3 regions of the Flexivirga oryzae genome follow, and region 3 is predicted to be linked to each of the others. Evidence: predicted binding sites of a transcription regulator. Region 3 holds the regulator's gene; each other region holds the start of a gene.
What was found. The regulator LexA, encoded in region 3, represses DNA repair genes until DNA is damaged. The targets are predictions, from matches to a motif close to TCGAACANNTGTTCGA.
Positions count from the first base shown of each region.

Region 1 (4,231 bases), on a different contig from region 3:
CGAGTAGGTCGAGCCGCTAGGCGAGACCGTGATCGAGGTCCCGCACACACCCGCGGTGGCCGAGTAGGTCGAGCCGTTAGGCGAGACCGTGATCGAGGTCCCGCACACACCCGCGGTGGCCGAGTCATCACCCCGCGCAACCCATTTCAGCGCAGTCCACTTCAGCGGCGGCAATCTCAGCGGTGGCCGAGTAAGGGCGAGGAACGAGCCCGCATCGAGGTCCCGCACACACCAGCGCTGGCCGAATCATCACCCCGCGCAGTCCATTTCAGCGGTGGCCGAGTAAGGGCGAGGAACGAGCCCGCATCGAGGTCCCGTCCGGTCTGATGTTCAGGCGACCTTGTCGGCGGCCCAGCCGGGCATGGCGCCGTCGGTCAGGTCCCAGTGCACCCCGTCGGCAGTGATGGTGGCGGTGTAGCCGTGCCGGTGGACGATCTGGTGGTGTCGGCGGCAGAGCATGGCAGAGTTGTCCAACGCGGTGTCACCGCCGGCCCACCAGGGCAGGATGTGGTGGATCTCACAGTAACCCGGGGGTCGGTCGCACGCGGGGAAGGTGCATCCCATGTCTCGGTGGACGACGGCGGCCCGTATCGCTTTGGTGGCCAACCGTTTTTCACGCCCCACGTCCAGGGGTTGACTCTTGGTGCCGAGGACGACGGGGATCAGGTCCGCGTCACACGCCAGGCGGCGGGCGGTACCCGCGTCGAGGATCTCCCCGCCGATGGTGATGGCACCGTCCAAGTCTGTGAGGAGCCGGTGTAGGTCCATGGTGACCAACACGGTGGCGCCGGCGCCGATGCCCATCCCGTCCCCGCACACGGTCTTGGCGCCTGCGGCGACCAGGTCCATCAGCGCGTCCACCCGCCGTTTGCCCGGGGTCCGTTCATCCCGCACCCGCCCGGTCGCGGCGCCTGTGCTGGTGCCGCCCGTGCTGGTGGCGCCGGAGGCCGCGCGATTGACGTCACCGTCGCAGTCGTCGTGCTGGACGTCGGGGTGCAGGCCGAACGCGGCACCGGCGTGACCGGTCGAGTCACCGGTGTCACCGGTGTCACCGGTGGTGTCCTGGAGGTCACCGGTGGTGGTGTCCGCGTCGTGGGTGGGCCCGGAGTCACTGTCGCCCGCGACACCGGCGGCGGCGTCGGTGGGGTTGCTTTCCTGGCTGGTGGTGGTCCCGCCCGTGGTCTCGGTGGTGCTGGTGTGCTTGGTTTGGGCGGGGTGGGGTGCGGACAACGCGGTGATGGCTTGTTTGAGGATGGCGGCGTTGGCGGGGCACAGGTCCGCGATCAACCGGATCATCCCGGTCGGCAGGGTCCGCCAGGTCAACGACTCCACCTTCTCCAGGTGCGCATCCTCGGCCGAGAGTTTGTCCGCGGCATAGTTGGCGATGATCCGCCGGGTCAGTTCCGTCACGCCCCGGGACCCCAGCGCCGGGTCCAGTTGCAGGAACCACGCCTGGATGTCTTCGCGGGCCGCGGTCGGTAACACTTCGGCGACTTTCGCGGTTTGCCGTAACGCGGTCCGGGCGGTGGCCAGGGTGCAGGACCCGTCGCGGACCGCGGACGCGATCACATGGTTGCGCCGGTCCCGGCACGCCTGCGCCACCACACTGATGGTGGACGCCGCCGACGGTTCAATACTGGTCCCCGCCCGTGCTGCGCACCCGGTGACCCACTGGGTGGCATTCGCCGCGTCCGAGGTCAACAACACGCCCCGGTCCAAAGCGTTCGCGGTCGCCACCGTCGCGACCTGCCCGGCCCTCGCCTGCAGCCGCAACAGGACCCCGACGAGGTCGGCCTCCTGGTCGTCCCCGAGTTGCTCCAACACACCCGGCAACTCATCCAACGCTTGGACGGTCGCGGTCACCTGGTCCAGGAGGCGGGGTCCCAAACCCGGCTCCGGCCGCCGGGCGGGATCGGGCCCGTCCCAGCAAGTCGTATCCGGTTCCACTGGTACCGGTTGGTCGGGGATGCGCAGGGGTGAGTCGATGGCCATGGTGATCGAGTCCCCCTGTCCCCTGGGTGGTTTCGTTGTCATGATTCTATCGGGTGGCGTTCAGGAAGTACAGAGGTTATGCGAACATTTCTTCGATACGTTCGCTCTGAAACGTATCGGAAGTACGCCAAAAACTGTGCGCGGACCTCGATACGCCGTTCCTCCGCTGCGCTCCCCCACGCCTACTCGGCCAACGCGTGGGATCGGCTACTCAGCGAGCGCGTCGGGTCGGCTACTCGGCCGGCGCGGCATACGGCTGCTTGGCCACCCGGGGGACGCGACCTCGATACGCCGTTCCTCCGCTGCGCTCCCCCACGGCTACTCGGCCAGCGCGTGGGATCGGCTACTCGGCCAGCGCGTCGGGTCAGCTACTCGGCCGGCGCGGCATACGGCTGCTTGGCCACCCGGGGACGCGACCTCGATACGCCGTTCCTCCGCTGCGCTCCCCCACGCCTACTCGGCCAGCGCAAAATGGCCGGGTCGCCAGCGCGTCGGGTCACCTATTCGGCCATCGCGTGGGGGGACCTCGGCCTCCGCTTCGCCCCCCACGGCTACCCCGGCCAGCGCGTGGGGGCGGCTACTCAGCAGCGCGTCGGATCGGCTACTCGGCCGGCGCGGCATACGGCTGCTTGGCCACCCGGGGGACGCGACCTCGATACGCCGTTCCTCCGCTGCGCTCCCCCACGGCTACTCGGCCAGCGCAAATAGCCGGCTCGCCTACTCGGCCAGCGCGGGTGGCGACCTGTATACGCCGTTCCCCCGCTGCGCTCCCCCATGGCTACTCGGCCAGCGCGGCGACGGCGGATCGGCTACCCCGGCCAGCGCGGGATCGATCGGGGCCTAATGGAACACCAGGGTCAGGAGCAGGCTGGCGACGAGTGCCGAGCCGCCCATGACCGGCAGCCCGACCAGCAGTTCCTTGCGGTACATGGCATCCTGCTGGTCCTCCGGGGAGAAACCCATCACCATCGCACCGCCCTCGGAGTACGGCGAGACCGCCATCGACAGACCCCCGATCGTGGCGCACACGAACAGCAGGGTCGGGTTGAGGTGCGTCACCGCCCCAGGGTCGGCACCACCGGGAAGAGCGCCGGAGCGGTGACCCCGATGTAACTGCTGAAGGCCGTGATGACGGCGGCGACCAGTGCGAGGAACACCGGGACCAGGTAGGTCGGCAGGTGTCCGTCGCCCAGCCAGTTCGCGATCTGCGTGATCGTCCCGGCCGCCACGGCGACCTGGATGAGCATGCCCATCCCGCTGATCATGATCAGGATGCCCCAGGGCACCCGCGCGATCACCCGGTGGCTGTCCGCGGTGCCGCACAACATCGCCACCACCGCCAGCACGATGCTCAGCAACGGCGGATCGACGTTGGTCGCCCAACTGCCGAACACGTCGACGTGCGAGAAGAGCACGTGCAGGATCGACGGCACCAACGCCAGCAGCAGGAAGATCCCGATGAGCAGCAGGGTCACCTGCTGGTGACCGTCGAACGGCTCCGGCTCGGCGACCACCAGATCCTCACGTCGTGCCTGCTCGCCGCGGCGGATCGCCTTCCTGCGGAAGTACAGCGTCATCACGACGATCACCAGCAGCGTCAGCACCAGGTAGGCGACGAAGATCGCGAAGGAGATCCCGAACGCCCGCGACTCCGAATAGCCGAGCTTCTGGAACAACCCGCGGAAGACGATGCCGTTGAGACTGGTCATCAGGTTGGAGCCGACCTGGGCGCCGACGATCACCGCGAGCCCGGCGAGCAGCGGTTCGATCTTCACCTGGGAGCAGATGACGAGAGCGGCGGGCGCGAGAAAGACCATCACGGCGTAGAAGCCGGCTCCCAGCCCGGCGACGACCACAGCCGTCACGAAGAAGACGACCGCCAGCCCCCATGCGAGTCCGCGCGAGCGGTGCAACATCCGGGTGCGAGATCTTCTCCAGCGTGCCGTTCTCGATGGCGACCGAGAAGAACAGCGTCACCGCGAAGATCGTGAAGAAGATCGGGACCGGCCACAACGCGGTCACCTCGGCGGGCTTCATCCCGAGGACGAACACGCCGATGAGATAAGCGAACACGATCGCCAGCAGCCCGTGTTGATCTTGGTCCGGTAGCTGATCCCGATCGATGCCACGATCGCGATCGCGATCAGCAGGCTATGCATGGTGCTGCCCGGCGCCGACTGGACTGATCCACCATTGTGCCGACCGCATCGTGTGTCCCATCGCCGCTCGGGTGGCCGGT
Region 1 covers NZ_JACHVQ010000002.1:7,340-11,570, forward strand. The annotation lists gene FHU39_RS13055 (DUF222 domain-containing protein) at 331-1,863, opposite strand; gene FHU39_RS13060 (hypothetical protein) at 2,833-3,051, opposite strand; gene FHU39_RS13065 (SLC13 family permease) at 3,048-3,908, opposite strand; gene FHU39_RS24715 (hypothetical protein) at 3,932-4,057, shown strand.
Region 1: a site for LexA is predicted at 2,073-2,088, ahead of FHU39_RS13055 (DUF222 domain-containing protein). Genes of this name have one in related genera too.

Region 2 (4,231 bases), on a different contig from region 3:
CACCGGCCTCTCGGGTGTAATCGCCTGCCATTTCACGCAATGCGGCGTCATCGATGGTGACCTCGTCGCTCGTCAGCGCAGCACGCTCCAGCTGCCGGGGCAGCAGGTGCGTCGAGGCGATGGCGACCTTGTCGTCCTCGGTGTAGCCATCGAGGGCGACCAGCTCCATCCGGTCCAGCAGTGCACTGGGGATGGTCTCGAGGGTGTTCGCCGTGGCGATGAAGACCACGTCGGACAGGTCGAGGTCGAGCTCGAGGTAGTGGTCGCGGAACGTGTGGTTCTGCGCCGGGTCCAGCACCTCGAGCAACGCGGCAGCCGGGTCGCCGCGGAAGTCGGAGCCGACCTTGTCGATCTCGTCGAGCAGGACGACCGGGTTCATCGAGCCGGCCTCCTTGATGGCACGCACGATGCGGCCGGGAAGCGCCCCGACATACGTCCGCCGGTGACCACGGATCTCGGCCTCGTCACGCACACCACCGAGGGCAACGCGCACGAACGACCGGTCCAGCGCACGGGCAACGCTCTCACCGAGTGAGGTCTTGCCGACACCGGGCGGGCCGACGAGCGCGAGGACCGCGCCCGAGCCACGGCCGCCGACGACCTCCAGACCACGCTCGGCACGGCGGCCGCGCACGGCGAGGTATTCGACGATGCGATCCTTCACATCGTCCAGGCCGTGGTGGTCGGCGTCCAACACCTCACGGGCTGCGGTGATGTCGGTGCGGTCGGATGTCTTGTGGTTCCAAGGCAGTTCGAGGACGGTGTCGAGCCAGGTGCGGATCCAGCCACCCTCCGGGCTCTGCTCGCTGGAACGCTCCAGCTTGCCGACCTCGCGCAGCGCGGCCTCCCGGACCTCGTCCGGCAGGTCGGCGGCCTCGACGCGCGAACGGTAGTCGTCGGCGCCCTCGGGCTCGTTCTCGCCGAGCTCCTTCCGGATCGCCTCCAGCTGCTGCCGCAGCAGGAACTCCCGCTGGCTCTTGTCCATGCCTTCGCGGACGTCGGTCGCGATCTTGTCCGAAACCTCTTGTTCGGCAAGGTGATCGCCGGTCCACGTGATCAGGACCTCCAGCCGCTTGTCGATGTCGGTCTCCTCCAGCAACTGCACCCGCTGCTGAGGGGAGAGGTATGACGCCCACCCGGCCAGGTCGGCCAGCGCGTGCGGATCGGTGGTGGACTCGACGTGGTCGATCACCTGCCAGGCGTTGCGGCGCTTGAGCGTCGCGACCACGAGTCGTTTGTAGTCGGTTGCGAGTTCGCGGGTGCGCTCGGTCGGCGCGCCGGGCTCGATCACCTCGGCTTCCACCCACAGGGCGGCGCCGGGTCCGGCCACACCGCGGCCGATCCGGGCGCGGTCGGTGGCACGCAGCACTGCGGCAGGTGCGCCGCCCGGCATCCGGCCCACCTGCTCGATCGAGGCGACCGCACCGACCGTCGGGTAGGTGTCGTCGATGCGCGGCGCGAGCAGCAACTGTTCGCCGCCGGCAGCACGGGCCGCGTCGACGGCCGCGCGGGCCTCGTCGTCGAGCTCGATGGGCAGCGTCATGCCGGGCAAAGCCACCTGGTCGTGCAGAAAGAGCACCGGCAGCTCGTGTGTTTGGGTCATCGCTCTCCTGGAGTCGTATGGCGACCCGAGCGGCTCGCCGGCCTGGGCCGACGGGCGACTCGCGCCGCAGCGAAAGTTGAGTCTTATCCACTCAAGGCTGCAGGGGGTGGTTTTGTTCCCGAGAGCATCGTCAAATCGGAGGTCAGTGCAAGCCGAAGAACGGTCGGTACTCCTCGAAGCCGCGGATCCCGACGTGTGCGCGGGCGTCGCTGCCCGCCCAGTCGTCGTGGGTCAACGCGAGGTGCTGCAGGTCGATGATGCCGGCGCCGGTGTCGTGCGATCGGACTCCGGTGTCCCGGTAGCCGAGATGACGGCTCACTCCGAGCGACGCGTGGTTGCTCATGACTGCAGAGGTGATCGCCTGCCGGGTGCCGAGCGATTCGAAGGCGAAGGACAGCGCGACAGCCCGGGCGTGTATGCCGAAGCCCCTGCCGCGATGGCGCCAGATGCTCTGGACAAGGCGACGCGCACGGTCCTGCGCCGGGGGCACTCCATCCAGCGGAGGGAAGCTCGGGTCGAGGTCGAAGTCGTCGGGAAACACCTTGATGAGGCGCGGGAGGTCCGCGTCGCGGACAGGTCGGAGCACCAGTTCCGGCCCGGTGAGGGAGAGTCCGTCGAACGGCCAGGTCGATGTCATGTGATCACTCTTCCAGGTCGTCCGATGTCGGCGTTCACGTATATACTTTCAGCACTCGGTGTGCCGATGCTTGCAACGTGAAAACCGTTGATAGATAAGGAAAAAATGTCATCTCAACCTTGCCTTTGAACTCGAACATAGATATGATTAGGGCATGTCGAAACAGCAGCTCCTGGTCGCCGGTGATGACATCGCCGGCGCATCGGTCGACGCGCTGATTGCGACTGCTCATGCACTCGTCCGTGAGGCTGCGGACAAGGCGAGGGCCGGGACCGTGGGTTCGTCTCGCGAGGAGTTGATCGACCAGGTCGTGGCGTGTCAGCAAGTGCAAAATTCCACCTGGGCGGCACAGTCCGTTCGGCTGGCACAAGTCGCCGCGATCGAGGAGATCGTGGAGCCTGGCGGGCGTCCGCGAGAGGTTCGGCGTTCCATCGGGAAGTATGCCGACGAATGGTTGCCGCAGGAGCTCGGCGCTCGACTGGGTTGGTCGGACCGGCAGACGACCAACCGACTGACGGATGCGATCGATGGGATGAAGCACACGCCGGCCTTGTTCGCGCTCGCGGAGAAGGGATCGCTCGACCCCCGCAAACTGACCATCATCTCGGACGCCTTGTGCGGAGTGAGCCCGAAGGTCGCGCACGATGTCGAGGACGAGTTGCTCTCCGTGATCGACGACGCGCAAGCGACGGGGGAGGCGCCAGGCGAGGCCGATGATGAGTCGGCTGAGCCGATCCCGTTGACGTCCACCAAACTCGTCCGCCGCACCCGACGACTGCTCGCCGACCTGGCGCCGGCGGACGCCCAGGAGTCAGCGCGCAAGAGTCGTGTGGCGGCGAAAGGAGTGCGGGTCTCGCCACACCACGAGCCGGGACTCAGCGCGTTCCATGCCGTCCTCCCGACCGAGGACGCGGTGCGCATCATGGCAGGCATCGACGAGTTGGCGCGGCACCTGCACGAGGACACGACCACCGACAAGTGCCTCGATGAGTGCCGCGTGGACGCGTTCGTCGACCTCATGCTCGGCAACGTGTCCGTCAGCACCACGTGCGTCGTGCAACTCCCCATCCTGCCGGAGCAGAGCGGCACGACCGCAGACCGTGCCGATGCGCCCGGTTTCTTCGCGCCCCGGGTCTTCGACGGTCACAGCGCTGTCGCGGGCCTGGCAGCAATGATCGGTATGACGGGAGGGTTGTCGTGCGAGCCCGGTAGCGAGTCGGAATGGTTGTCCCGATCCTTCGTCGAGCCACGGCTCGAGGAGTGGCTGCGGCTCAGCGTGGCTGAGAGCTTCGACATTCTCACCACGGTGGACACGCCGCTCGCGCCGCGTGTCCGGGTCGACCTGACTCCTGGCAGTGGTGATCGCCGGCAGCGGTGGGATCACGGGCCGGTCGCGACGGCGACCCGTCGCCGCCGGGCGAGGGCACGAGCCGCTGAGGCCGGATCACCGCCGACCGACTACCGGATCGGCGACGCGGTCGTCGAAGGGTTCGGCGTCATACCCGCCGGTGCGCTTTCTCAACTGTGCCGAACACTCGGTGTGAGACTCACGCGTGCACTGGTGGATGCGAAGACCGGGGCAACCGTGGAGACATCGGATGTGACCTATCGCCCGGGTGCACGTCTGCGACGGTTCGTGGTCACGCGGGACGAGCATTGTCGATTCCCGGGCTGCACCCGGCCGGCCCGGCTCGACGACGTCGACCACGTCATCCGATGGCCCGATGGCCCGACCGCTGCGAGCAACCTGCAATCCCTATGTCGTCATCATCACAGGGCGAAACACGAAGGCGGCTGGTCTGTTTCGATGACCCCTGACGGTATCTGCACGTGGACCAGCCCGTCCGGTCACCGTTACGTCACTCGCCCAGCGGACTGACCGGTGAAAGGCGGCTGCCGGGAGGTCGTGCCGTGCTCGGGTCACAGCAGGACGACGAGCGCCACGACCAGCACCACGACGACGACCGCGATCAGTGCGCCGATGATCGCAG
Region 2 covers NZ_JACHVQ010000007.1:31,547-35,777, reverse strand. The annotation lists gene lon (endopeptidase La) at 1-1,603, opposite strand, end outside; gene FHU39_RS23460 (GNAT family N-acetyltransferase) at 1,746-2,240, opposite strand; gene FHU39_RS23455 (HNH endonuclease signature motif containing protein) at 2,395-4,119, shown strand.
Region 2: a site for LexA is predicted at 2,372-2,387, ahead of FHU39_RS23455 (HNH endonuclease signature motif containing protein). Genes of this name have one in related genera too.

Region 3 (4,231 bases):
TCAGTCGTCGGCGTGCTGCCGTTGCGGCTCCACCCCGGTGGGTGGTCGTTCCGCGCGGAGCAGTGCGATCGCGGACTCGAAGTCCTCCAACCCCTCGAAGGCCTGGTAGACGCTCGCGAACCGCAGGTAGGCCACCTCGTCGAGCGTCCGCAGCGGGCCGAGGATGGCCAGGCCCACGTCGTGGGCGTCGATCTCCGCGGCGCCCTGCGCCCGGATCGACTCCTCGACCTCCTGGGCGAGCAGTGCCAGCTGGTCCTCGGTGACCGGCCGTCCCTGGCAGGCCTTCCGGACGCCGATCAGCACCTTCTGCCGGCTGAACGGTTCGCTGGCGCCGGAGCGTTTCACCACCGTCAGGCTGGCCGTCTCGAGCGTCGAGAAGCGCTTGCCACAGTTGGGGCACTGGCGACGCCGCTTGATGCAGGTGCCGTCCTCGCTGGTGCGGCTGTCGACGACCCGACTGTCGTCGTGTCGACAGAACGGACAGTGCATGCGCGACCCCTCTCCCGCGTCACCCAGCACCGGCTTCCGGCCCGTCCGCCGCACGCCTCGGCCTGTGGACGGGACTGTGGGTAATCGGTGGATGAACTGGGGATGACCGGACTGTTCATGTGGACTAGATGTGGATAAATCCCATCCGTGTAACTACTAGATGTAGGGATATTAAGCCGATCCCACCACAAGTGCAAGAGGGGGCGTGTCGACCCGGAAAAGTGCTGGTCAGGCGCCCGGGGACGGCGCGTCGCAGCCTCTCACCGAGGCAGTTGCAGGTGCTCCCCGGCGACCACCTGGAGGCTGTTGAGATCGTTGGCCAGAGCCACCTTGGTGACGGCGTCGGAGACCAGCATCGAGGGGTAGGCGCGGTGCGCGATCTCGGACAGGGTCTGCCCGGACTGCACCGTCACGCCGCGCGGCGCGGCTGCCGGTGTGGTGGCCCACGCCTTGGCCGCGGCGCCGGCGCCCACGAGCAGTGCTGCGGCGACGACGACACCGATCAGGCGGCGACCGCGTGCGGTCAGTCGCAGGCCGGTGGATTGCACCCGGACACCGACGGCACGTCCGCCGCCGCAAGCCTGCGGGCCGGTCGGGACCGCACGCAGGTGGCGGCGCGCCGGGCGCGGGTCGGCCGGGGCATCCCATTGGGCGAGTGCACTCATCTCTTCCTCCTGAAGCTGCGATGCGACGACTGACGCACGACCCGGACGGTGGGCCTGGACCGAACACCCGTGCGATCGGACACCTGTCGGATTTATAGCACGGATGTTCGACCGGGTCGAGACACGCGTCGTACAGATGTTTGGAACTTGTGTCCTAAACCCATACGCTGTTTTCACGAAGCCAAGGCAAGCACCGACCACCGACAACCGGGTCCGGACAGCCGTCCGCGCACCCTGCTGGCCGACCGCTTTCGAGCAACTTCGCCGAGGAGGAGATGGCCGCGATGGCAGATGTGCACGAACTACCCGACCGCAGGGGCGAGAGCCTCACGACCCGGCAGCGCAAGGTGCTGGAGGTGATCCGCAACTCGGTCGATCGGCGTGGCTACCCGCCGAGCCTGCGCGAGATCGGTGACGCGGTCGGCCTCACCAGTCCCAGCTCGGTCGCGCACCAGCTGACGATGCTCGAGCGCAAGGGTTACCTGCGCCGCGACCCCAACCGGCCGCGTGCCATGGAGGTCATCGACCCGGACGCGACCGACATGCGCGGCTACCGCGGCGGTTCCAGTGTGCGCGGCGCCGACGACTCCGGGGTGGACGAGACGGGGCTGGGCGACCAGCGACCGTCCCCGTCGTACATCCCGGTGGTCGGCCGCATCGCCGCCGGTGGCCCGATCCTCGCCGAGGAGGTCGTCGAGGACATCTTCCCGCTGCCCAAGCAACTCGTCGGCGAGGGCGACCTGTTCCTGCTGAAGGTGGTCGGCGACTCGATGGTCGACGCGGCCATCTGCGACGGCGACTGGGTCGTGGTGCGCCAGCAGCCGACGGCGACCAACGGCGACATCGTGGCCGCGATGCTCGACAACGAGGCGACCGTCAAGACCTTCAAGCGGACCCGCGGCAAGGTGTGGCTGCTGCCCCACAACGACGCCTACGACCCGATCGACGGCGACGACGCGACGATCCTCGGCAAGGTCACCGCGGTTCTGCGGCGCGTGTGACGCAGGTCGGGCCAACGGACAAGTTGCACAAGGAAGATCGGGGTCCCTGCGAAGTATCGGAGGAGCGAAGCGGGGGAGAACTTCGCGGGGTGATCATCCGGTGAGCGCGTCGGCCACACCGGTCAACGTCTCCCCCAGCGGCGCATCGACGCGCACCGACACCTCCTCGTCGGTCGCGCGCGTCCAGCCGTGGGTGATGACGGCGACCGGGATGCCCTCCCGGACCGCGCGGCGCACGAAGCGGTAACCGGACATCACAGCCAGCGACGAACCGAGGACGAGCACCGCACGCGCGGCAGCGACATACGAGAAGCATTGCTCGACCAGCGTTTTCGGCACCGACTCCCCGAACATCACCACGTCCGGCTTGAGCAGGTCGGAGCCGCACACGACGCAGTGCACCAGCCGGAACCCGGCGATCAGCGATTCGGCGATCGCGACATCGCCGTCGGGGCGCAGCGGGCCGTCCGCGGACCGGTCGAAGTCCGGATTCGCCAGCCGCAGCCACTCGTCGACCGTGCCACGGGCGTAGTGCTCGCCGCACTGCATGCACACGACCTGTTCGAGGCTGCCGTGCAGCTCGGCGACGTCGACCGCACCGGCGGCCTGGTGCAGTCCGTCGACGTTCTGGGTGATGATCGGGCCGAGGTAGCCGGCGGCCTGCAACGCCGCGACCGCATAGTGACCCTGGTTCGGGCCGGCCGAGGCGAACCGTGGCCAGCCGACGTAGGAGCGCGCCCAGTAGCGGCGCCGCGCCTCCCGGTCGGCCAGCAGTTCCTGCGCCGTCATCGGCGCGAACCGGCGCTTGCCGTCCGCACCGCGATAGTCGGGTATGCCGGACTCGGTGGACAGGCCGGCACCGGTGAGCGCGACCACCCCGCCACCGCTGATCAGCTCGGTCAGCGCCGCCAGGTCGTTCAACTGCCGATGACCGTCACCGTCGTGGCGGCCGTGACCGCGACCATCGCCGCGCTGGCGGCCTCCTGGGCACTGCGGATGGCCGCGGCCGCCGCACCGGCCGCCCAGTCCCGCTCGCCGACGGCCTTCGCGCGCTTCTTCAGCTCACGGCCGGAGACACCGAACTGGCGGCTGTCATAGACCCTGGTGATGACATCCGCCGCGGCGAGCAGGGCGACGAGCGACCCGGTGTGCAGATCCGGCTGGGCGGTGCCGGCGAGCACCCGGCCGCCCGCGTCCACGAGCCGGGCTCGCCCGGCCACGTCGAGCACGGGATGCCGCGGTGGCTGCAGGAATCCGCCCTTCTCGCGCCGTACCGCTCCGTCCGCCACGAGTCGGTCGTAGGTGCGGTCGGTCTGGCCCTTCGCCACCGCCGGCAGCACGCGCGCCGGCTTCTTGCCGGCCTTCGGCGCGAAGATCGCGAGGGCATGGTCGAGCAGCGGATCGCCACCGGGCCGGGCGTCGAGCACGACCAGCCGACCGTCCTTGACCGCGATCCGCCCGCACGCTGCCAACTCGCACAACACCGCTCCGGCCAGTGCCAGGTCGAGACGGGATTTGTCCGTGAACGGCCTGCCGTCGGCGCGCGTCGCCACGAGCAGCACTTCCGCACAGATGAGCATGTCTCGACAATAGGTCGTCCGGGCGGCGGACGCCTCCGTCCCCGGGCGGAACCGGTCACCCGCCACAAGGATTAGCGTTTTCCGGGAAGAGTTGTTAATTAATAACGAAATGTTATCCTTGGTCACATGATTGACGCGGCAGGCCTTCGGGTGATCAAGGCCATCAGTGACCACGGCAGCTTCACCGCAGCTGCCGCTTCGTTGGGCTACTCCCAGCCCGCCATCTCGCAGATGGTGCGGCGCCTGGAGGACCGCACCGGCACGGTGCTGGTCGAGCGGCTGGGACGCAGCGTGCGGCTCACCGAGGCCGGGCAGGTGCTGGCACGACACGCCAACCCGGTGCTGGCCGCGCTCGACGCGGCCGAGTCGGAGGTAGCCGCGATCGCCGGGCTGCGCGCCGGGCGGGTGCGGCTGATGGCCTTCCCGTCGTCGTCCTCGACCCTGGTGCCGCGCGCCCTCTCGCTGGTCAAGCAGCGTTTCCCGGACGTGCACGTGA
Region 3 covers NZ_JACHVQ010000001.1:572,849-577,079, reverse strand. The annotation lists gene nrdR (transcriptional regulator NrdR) at 1-489, opposite strand; gene FHU39_RS02695 (hypothetical protein) at 750-1,154, opposite strand; gene lexA (transcriptional repressor LexA) at 1,439-2,155, shown strand; gene FHU39_RS02685 (Sir2 family NAD-dependent protein deacetylase) at 2,249-3,076, opposite strand; gene FHU39_RS02680 (GOLPH3/VPS74 family protein) at 3,073-3,735, opposite strand; gene FHU39_RS02675 (LysR family transcriptional regulator) at 3,862-4,231, shown strand, end outside.